2 regions of the Aeromonas enterica genome follow, and region 2 is predicted to be linked to the other one. Evidence: predicted binding sites of a transcription regulator. Region 2 holds the regulator's gene; the other holds the start of a gene.
The links. Region 2 encodes NrdR, which represses ribonucleotide reductase genes. Its sites were predicted from a motif close to CACNNTATANNGTG; they were not measured.
Positions count from the first base shown of each region.

Region 1 (3,409 bases), on a different contig from region 2:
GGCAAGAACGTCGACGTCAACTACATGGTGGAATTCATCCGCCCGGAGCAAGGCTGATGAGCGACTCTCACCCGGCGCCGCTGCGCTGCGTGCTGTTTGATCTCGACGGCACCCTGCTCGACACGGCTCCCGATCTGGGCGCCGCCGTCAACCATGTGCTGGTGAGCGAAGGCTTTGCCCCGCTCTCTGACGCCATCATCCGCCAGACCACCTCCCACGGGGCCCTCGGGCTGCTCAGGGCCGGGCTTGGCGATGAGCTGCTCGAGGAGCTGGGCGCTACGCGCCTGCGCACCGCCCTGCTCGACTTTTACGCCGCACACCTGTGCGTCGGCACCCGCCCTTATGAAGGGATGGTGGATCTCATCGAATGGCTGGACGAACGCGCCCTGCCTTGGGGCATAGTCACCAACAAGCCGGGCTTTCTGACCGAGCCACTGCTGGCGGCCCTGCCCGAGCTGGCCAGCTGCGGCGTTACCGTCAGTGCTGATACCCTGCCGGTGCGCAAACCCGACCCAGCCCCCATGTACTTTGCTTGCGAGCAACTGGGCGTCGACGCTGCCCACTGCCTCTACGTGGGGGATCATGTGCGTGACATCGAGGCGGGCCGCAATGCAGGCATGCGCACCGCGGTGGCGGGTTGGGGTTATCTGAGCGATGACGAGGATCCCGCCGACTGGGGCGCGGATCTGCAGTTCGATACCGTGCAGGCCCTGCACCACTGGCTGCGTTACGAGGTAGCCTGACCCATGATCCGCCTGGTCACCGGCATTGATGGATCACAAAGGCGACTTTATTGCCAAACGGTGCCCACATGAGCACCACCCTACGGTGCATGCGGGTACGCCAGGGTGCGATGGGAGGTCAGGAGTGATCTCCCGTTTTTGCCGTTTGGCAACCGCTAACGTACTGGGACAGGACACCTTTTGACCCTTGCTGCACAAGGGATAACCAGACTGAATTTGCTAGTAAAAACACCCCGTTTTCGCAAGCAAAAAAAGTTATTTAAATTTTCCATGTTCGATCATCAGACTTGCATTTACCGGATCGGACGCATGAAAACCCACTCACTGTGAGCATCCACTAACATGGGTCGCGACACCCACAATTTATCCACAGCTAATGCCTTATCCACAGATTGCAAAGCCGGGTAGACCTCACTATCTTGTAGCTCGAACTTAAAATAACACTATATCTTGTGATTCATCGCACAATACGCCCCCACCTCCCGCAGCCGATCACGGCCAGGAGGTCAAGGCCGTGCGATGGTTTTTCGGGAATCAACTAAAGGTCATCAGCCAATGAACTTGTTTGTGACGAAGCGTAACGGCCACAAAGAACCCATCGATCTGGATAAAATTCACCGCGTGCTGGATTGGGCCGCCGAGGGACTCGACAACGTGTCGGTCTCCCAGGTGGAACTCAAGTCCCACATCCAGTTCTATGACGGCATCCGTACCGCCGATATCCACGAAACCGTCATCAAGGCCGCTGCTGACCTGATCTCCGAGCAAAGCCCGGATTACCAGTACATGGCCGCCCGTCTGGCCATCTTCCACCTGCGCAAGAAAGCCTACGGCCAGTTCGAGCCCCCCCACCTCTACCAGCACGTCGCCCGTCTGGTAGACATGGGCAAGTACGACAAGCACCTGCTGACCGACTACACCCAGGCCGAATTCGAGGAACTCAACGAGCACCTGGATCACTGGCGTGACATGGACTTCTCCTACGCCGCCGTCAAGCAGCTGGAAGGCAAATACCTGGTGCAGAACCGCGTCACCGGCGAGATCTACGAGAGCCCGCAGTTCCTCTACATCCTGGTGGCGGCCTGCCTCTTCTCCAAGTATCCGAAAGATACCCGTCTGGACTACATCAAGCGCTTCTACGATGCGGTCTCGACCTTCAAGATCTCCCTGCCCACGCCCATCATGAGCGGCGTGCGCACCCCGACCCGTCAGTTCAGCTCCTGCGTGCTGATCGAGTGCGATGACAGCCTGGATTCCATCAATGCCACCGCCAGCGCCATCGTGCGCTACGTCTCCCAGCGCGCCGGCATCGGCATCAACGCCGGGCGCATCCGTGGTCTGGGCAGCCCCATTCGTGGCGGTGAAGCCTTCCACACCGGCTGCATCCCCTTCTACAAATACTTCCAGACGGCGGTCAAGTGCTGCTCCCAGGGCGGCGTGCGCGGCGGTGCGGCCACCCTGTTCTACCCGCTGTGGCACACCGAAGTAGAGAGCCTGCTGGTCCTGAAAAACAACCGCGGCGTGGAAGAGAACCGGGTCCGTCACATGGACTACGGCGTGCAGATCAACAAGCTGATGTACCAGCGCCTGATCAAGGGCGGCGACATCACATTGTTCTCCCCCTCAGATGCACCGGGTCTGTACGATGCCTTCTTTGCGGATCAGGACAAGTTCGAGCAGCTCTACGTCAAGTACGAGCAGGATCCATCCATCCGCAAGAAGACCCTCAAGGCGGTCGATCTCTTCTCCCTGATGATGCAGGAGCGCGCTGGCACCGGTCGTATCTACATCCAAAACGTGGATCACTGCAACACCCACAGCCCGTTCGATCCGAGCGTGGCGCCGGTACGCCAGTCCAACCTCTGCCTCGAAATCGCGCTGCCGACCAAGCCGCTCAACAACGTGGATGACGAAGAAGGCGAGATTGCCCTGTGCACCCTGTCTGCCTTCAACCTGGGTGCCATCGAGAAGCTGGAAGATCTGGAAGAGATGGCGGATCTCGCCGTGCGCGCCCTGGATGCCCTGCTCGACTATCAGGACTACCCGCTCAAGGCCGCCCAGAAAGGCAGCATGAACCGTCGCACCCTGGGAATAGGCGTCATCAACTACGCCTACTACCTGGCGAAGAACGGCGCCCGTTACTCCGACGGTTCCGGTCTGGCGCTGACCCACCGCACCTTCGAGGCGATCCAGTTCTACCTGCTGAAAGCCTCCGTGCAGCTGGCCCGCGAGTTCGGCCCCTGCCCGGCCTTCAACGAGACCACCTATGCCCAGGGCATTCTGCCCATCGATACCTATAAAAAGGATCTCGATAACCTGTGCAACGAGCCGCTGCACCTGGACTGGGAAACCTTGCGTGAAGAGATAAAGACAGTGGGTCTGCGTAACTCCACCCTGACCGCCTTGATGCCGAGCGAGACCTCCAGCCAGATCTCCAACGCCACCAACGGCATCGAGCCGCCGCGCGGCCTGGTCTCGGTCAAGGCCTCCAAGGACGGCATTCTCAAACAGGTGGTGCCCGAGTATCATCGCCTGAAAGATCAATACGAGCTGCTCTGGAAGCAACCGAGCGTCGATGGCTATCTGCAGCTGGTCGGTATCATGCAGAAGTTTGTGGATCAGGCGATCTCCGCCAACACCAACTACGACCCCGCCCGTTTCGAAGG
Region 1 is NZ_JBSTYL010000002.1:1,865-5,273, reverse strand. It holds gene ubiG (bifunctional 2-polyprenyl-6-hydroxyphenol methylase/3-demethylubiquinol 3-O-methyltransferase UbiG) at 1-57, shown strand, start outside; gene ACW5XD_RS02235 (HAD family hydrolase) at 57-743, shown strand; gene nrdA (class 1a ribonucleoside-diphosphate reductase subunit alpha) at 1,299-3,409, shown strand, end outside.
Region 1: nrdA (class 1a ribonucleoside-diphosphate reductase subunit alpha) is a predicted target of NrdR. The motif match lies at 1,185-1,198, and genes of this name have one in related genera.

Region 2 (3,409 bases):
ACCTTGCTGATGACGGGGGCAGGCGCTGCCCCCCTTGAACATTGATAAATCAGGCTATTTTGGCGGTAATGCGAATATCTTGGCCGACCATGCGCACATCCTTGATGTTGAGCTTGGGAGCCTGGAACAGCCGGGTAAGTTCGGGCAGATGGAACAGGCCACGCCCCTCATCCCCCATCAGTCTGGGCGCCTGGTAGAGCACCAGCTCATCCACCAGCCCCTTGTTCAGCAGGGCGCCACACAGCCGCGGCCCGGCCTCCACCAGCACGGAGTTGATGTGCTGCTTGGCCAGCAGCATGAAGAGGCTGACCAGATCAAGCTTGCCATCCAGCAACGGCAGCTCCAACTGCTGCACCCAGGCCGGCCAGTCGCCGGCAGCCTTGTGGCGGGCCAGCAAGACCGGGCCTGTGCTCTGGAACAGGGGCAAGTCCGGAGTGAGCCGGTTTTGCGAATCGACGATGACCCGCAGCGGCTGGCGCAGGGTCTCTTTGGGGTAGCTGGCCTTGACCGAGGGGGGCAACTCGTCCCAGCGCACGGTCAGCGAGGCTCCGTCGGCCAGCACGGTTTCAGCACTGGAGAGCACCGCATCGTGACGGGCCCGCAGTCGCTGCACATCGGCACGGGCCAGGGGGCTCGTGATCCACTGACTCTCGCCGCTTGCCATGGCGGTGCGACCATCCAGGCTGGCGCCGAGCTTGATCGTCACCTGCGGGAAGGCGGTGCGCATCCGCTTGAAGAAGCCCGGATTGAGTGCCTCGGCCTCGGCGCTGAGCAGGCCGAAGTCGGTCTTGATGCCGGCCTCAGACAACATGCGCAGCCCGCGTCCACCCACCTCGGGATTGGGATCGACCATGGCGGCGACCACCCGGGTCACCCCGGCCTTGATCAGCGCCTCGGCGCAGGGCGGGGTACGGCCATGGTGGGAACAGGGCTCCAGGGTCACATAGGCGGTGGCGCCACGGGCCTGCTCACCGGCGGCATGCAGGGCATAGACCTCGGCATGGGGCTCGCCGGCACGCTTGTGCCATCCCTCACCGACCACAACGCCGGCTTTCACCAGCACAGCGCCGACGCAAGGATTGGGCGCCGTGGTATAGCGGCCGCGGCGGGCCAGTTCGAGGGCCCGACTCATCCATTGGTAATCATCTTGACTAAACATATGGGCTCCCGTTTCAGGCGAGAAAATAGGATCGATGAAGCAACCGGCAAGCGGGTTTACTTCTCCAGCTTGGCGATCTCTTCACCAAATTCGCGAATGTCTTCGAAGCTGCGATAGACGGAGGCAAAGCGGATATAGGCGACCTTGTCCAGGCCCTTGAGCTCATCCATCACCAGATTGCCCACCAGCTGGGAGGCAACTTCGCGCTCACCTGTGGCCCGCAGCCGGGACTTGATGTGGTTGACCCCCTTCTCGATGGCCTCCATGCTTACCGGCCGCTTCTCCAGAGCCCGCAGTATGCCGGCACGCAGCTTGTCTTCATTGAAGGGTTCACGGGAGCCGTTGGACTTGATGACGCGAGGCATCACCAGCTCGGCCATCTCGAAGGTGGTGAAGCGCTCATGACAGAGCAGGCACTCACGACGGCGGCGCACCTGATGGCCTTCTGCCACCAGACGGGAATCGATCACCTTGGTATCAACGGCACTACAGAAAGGGCAATGCATCTGACCTCCGGCGTTAACTGAAAAGGCACCTGCCCCACGGGGTCAGGATCTTGGCCGGCCAGTGTAGCACGGCCATCCAAAGCCGGTAAAAGCCCAGAAAAACAATATGTCACCGCAGATGCACCTTAGCAATATCAGCCAGTACGCAGCGCCTCTATGGCCGCGTCTGACAACCAGATCACAGTATTTGCGTCACCCTCGATCAGCGCAACGATGGCCTCTCTCGGTTTGCCAGGCCTCAGTCCCATAGAATGCCGCCTGGGAGCGGTTCAGATGCTCAAGGTCATCGTAGGCCCGCATCAGAAAATAGGCGTCCGGATCATGCAAGGAGGGACCATGGCTCACCACATCCATCCCCCAGGCAAGGTGCAAGGGCAGACTCTGCTCGCTGACCAGCCGATGAAACGCAGCACGGCTCCCTGCCTTGAGCCGATAGCTCCGTATCTCCAGCACTCGCTTCATCACGCTTTCTCCTGCTAAAAAATGGTGCCTGGAAGGCTGTATGGCCGAACTCAGTCGGCCAGGGGCTCAATCGTCATAGGGCAAGGCGTCGGGGTCACACGCCGTGTGATCAGGCGTCGGATCCTGCACAAACTGCACCGCATCGATATGGGCGTGGCCCTGCATCAAGGCCTTGCTCACCCTGTGCATGCCATCCATCACCCGTCCCGCACTGTCCAGAATGATGGGATAGGCGAGATCGGCGGCCAGCATCAGCTGACAGTGCTCTATGATGCTGCGTACCGTGGGTCTGGCTTCGCCATGTCCGTACCAGTGCTCGCTATCGAGCTCCGCAATCTGTGCCAGCGGCACAGCTTGCACCGGCAGCCCGCGGCTCAGCCGTACCAGACGGCGCACATCCCATGCCAGCAGGCCCTCCGGGCTATCACGAAAATGGTACTGGGCGCGGATGGACAAGATCAGATCGTCATCTGTGCTCGCACTCTGGCCTGGCATGGTGCCTCCTCTATCGGTCGAATGAGTACAGCCCTATGGCAAGGCCGGAGCAGAAACAACAATGCCACCCTGGGGTGGCATTGTTTTTATACCAGAGTCTCTGGCGTATCAGGCATAAACCGGGAAACGACGGCAGATATCCAGTACCTGCTCGCGCACTGTGGCCAGCACGGCATCGTTGTCATGGTTGTCCAGCACGTCGCAGATCCAGTTGGTCAGCTGGATGGACTCGGCTTCCTTGAAACCGCGGCGGGTAATGGCCGGGGTACCGATCCGCACACCCGAGGTGACGAAGGGAGAGCGCGGGTCGTTCGGCACCGAGTTCTTGTTGACCGTGATGTTGGCCTTGCCAAGGGCGGCATCGGCTTCTTTACCGGTCAGCTCGCGGCCGATCAGGTCAACCAGCATGAGGTGGTTGTCGGTACCGCCGGAGACGATCTTGTAACCGCGCTCGATGAAGGTGGCCGCCATGGCTTTGGCGTTTTTGACCACCTGAGCCTGATAGGTCTTGAACTCGGGCTCCAGCGCCTCTTTGAAGGCAACGGCCTTGCCGGCGATGACATGCATCAGCGGGCCGCCCTGGCCGCCCGGGAAGACGGCGGAGTTCAGCTTCTTGTAGAGATCTTCGTCATCGGCGGCGGAGAGGATCAGACCACCACGGGGACCGGCCAGGGTCTTGTGGGTGGTGGAGGTGACCACGTGGGCGTGGGGCACCGGGTTCGGGTAGACGCCAGCGGCGATGAGGCCAGCCACGTGAGCCATGTCAACGAACAGCCAGGCACCGATC
Region 2 is NZ_JBSTYL010000001.1:226,571-229,979, reverse strand. It holds gene ribD (bifunctional diaminohydroxyphosphoribosylaminopyrimidine deaminase/5-amino-6-(5-phosphoribosylamino)uracil reductase RibD) at 50-1,159, opposite strand; gene nrdR (transcriptional regulator NrdR) at 1,216-1,665, opposite strand; partial or broken gene ACW5XD_RS01140 (NIPSNAP family protein) at 1,800-2,127, opposite strand; gene ACW5XD_RS01135 (hypothetical protein) at 2,194-2,622, opposite strand; gene glyA (serine hydroxymethyltransferase) at 2,731-3,409, opposite strand, start outside.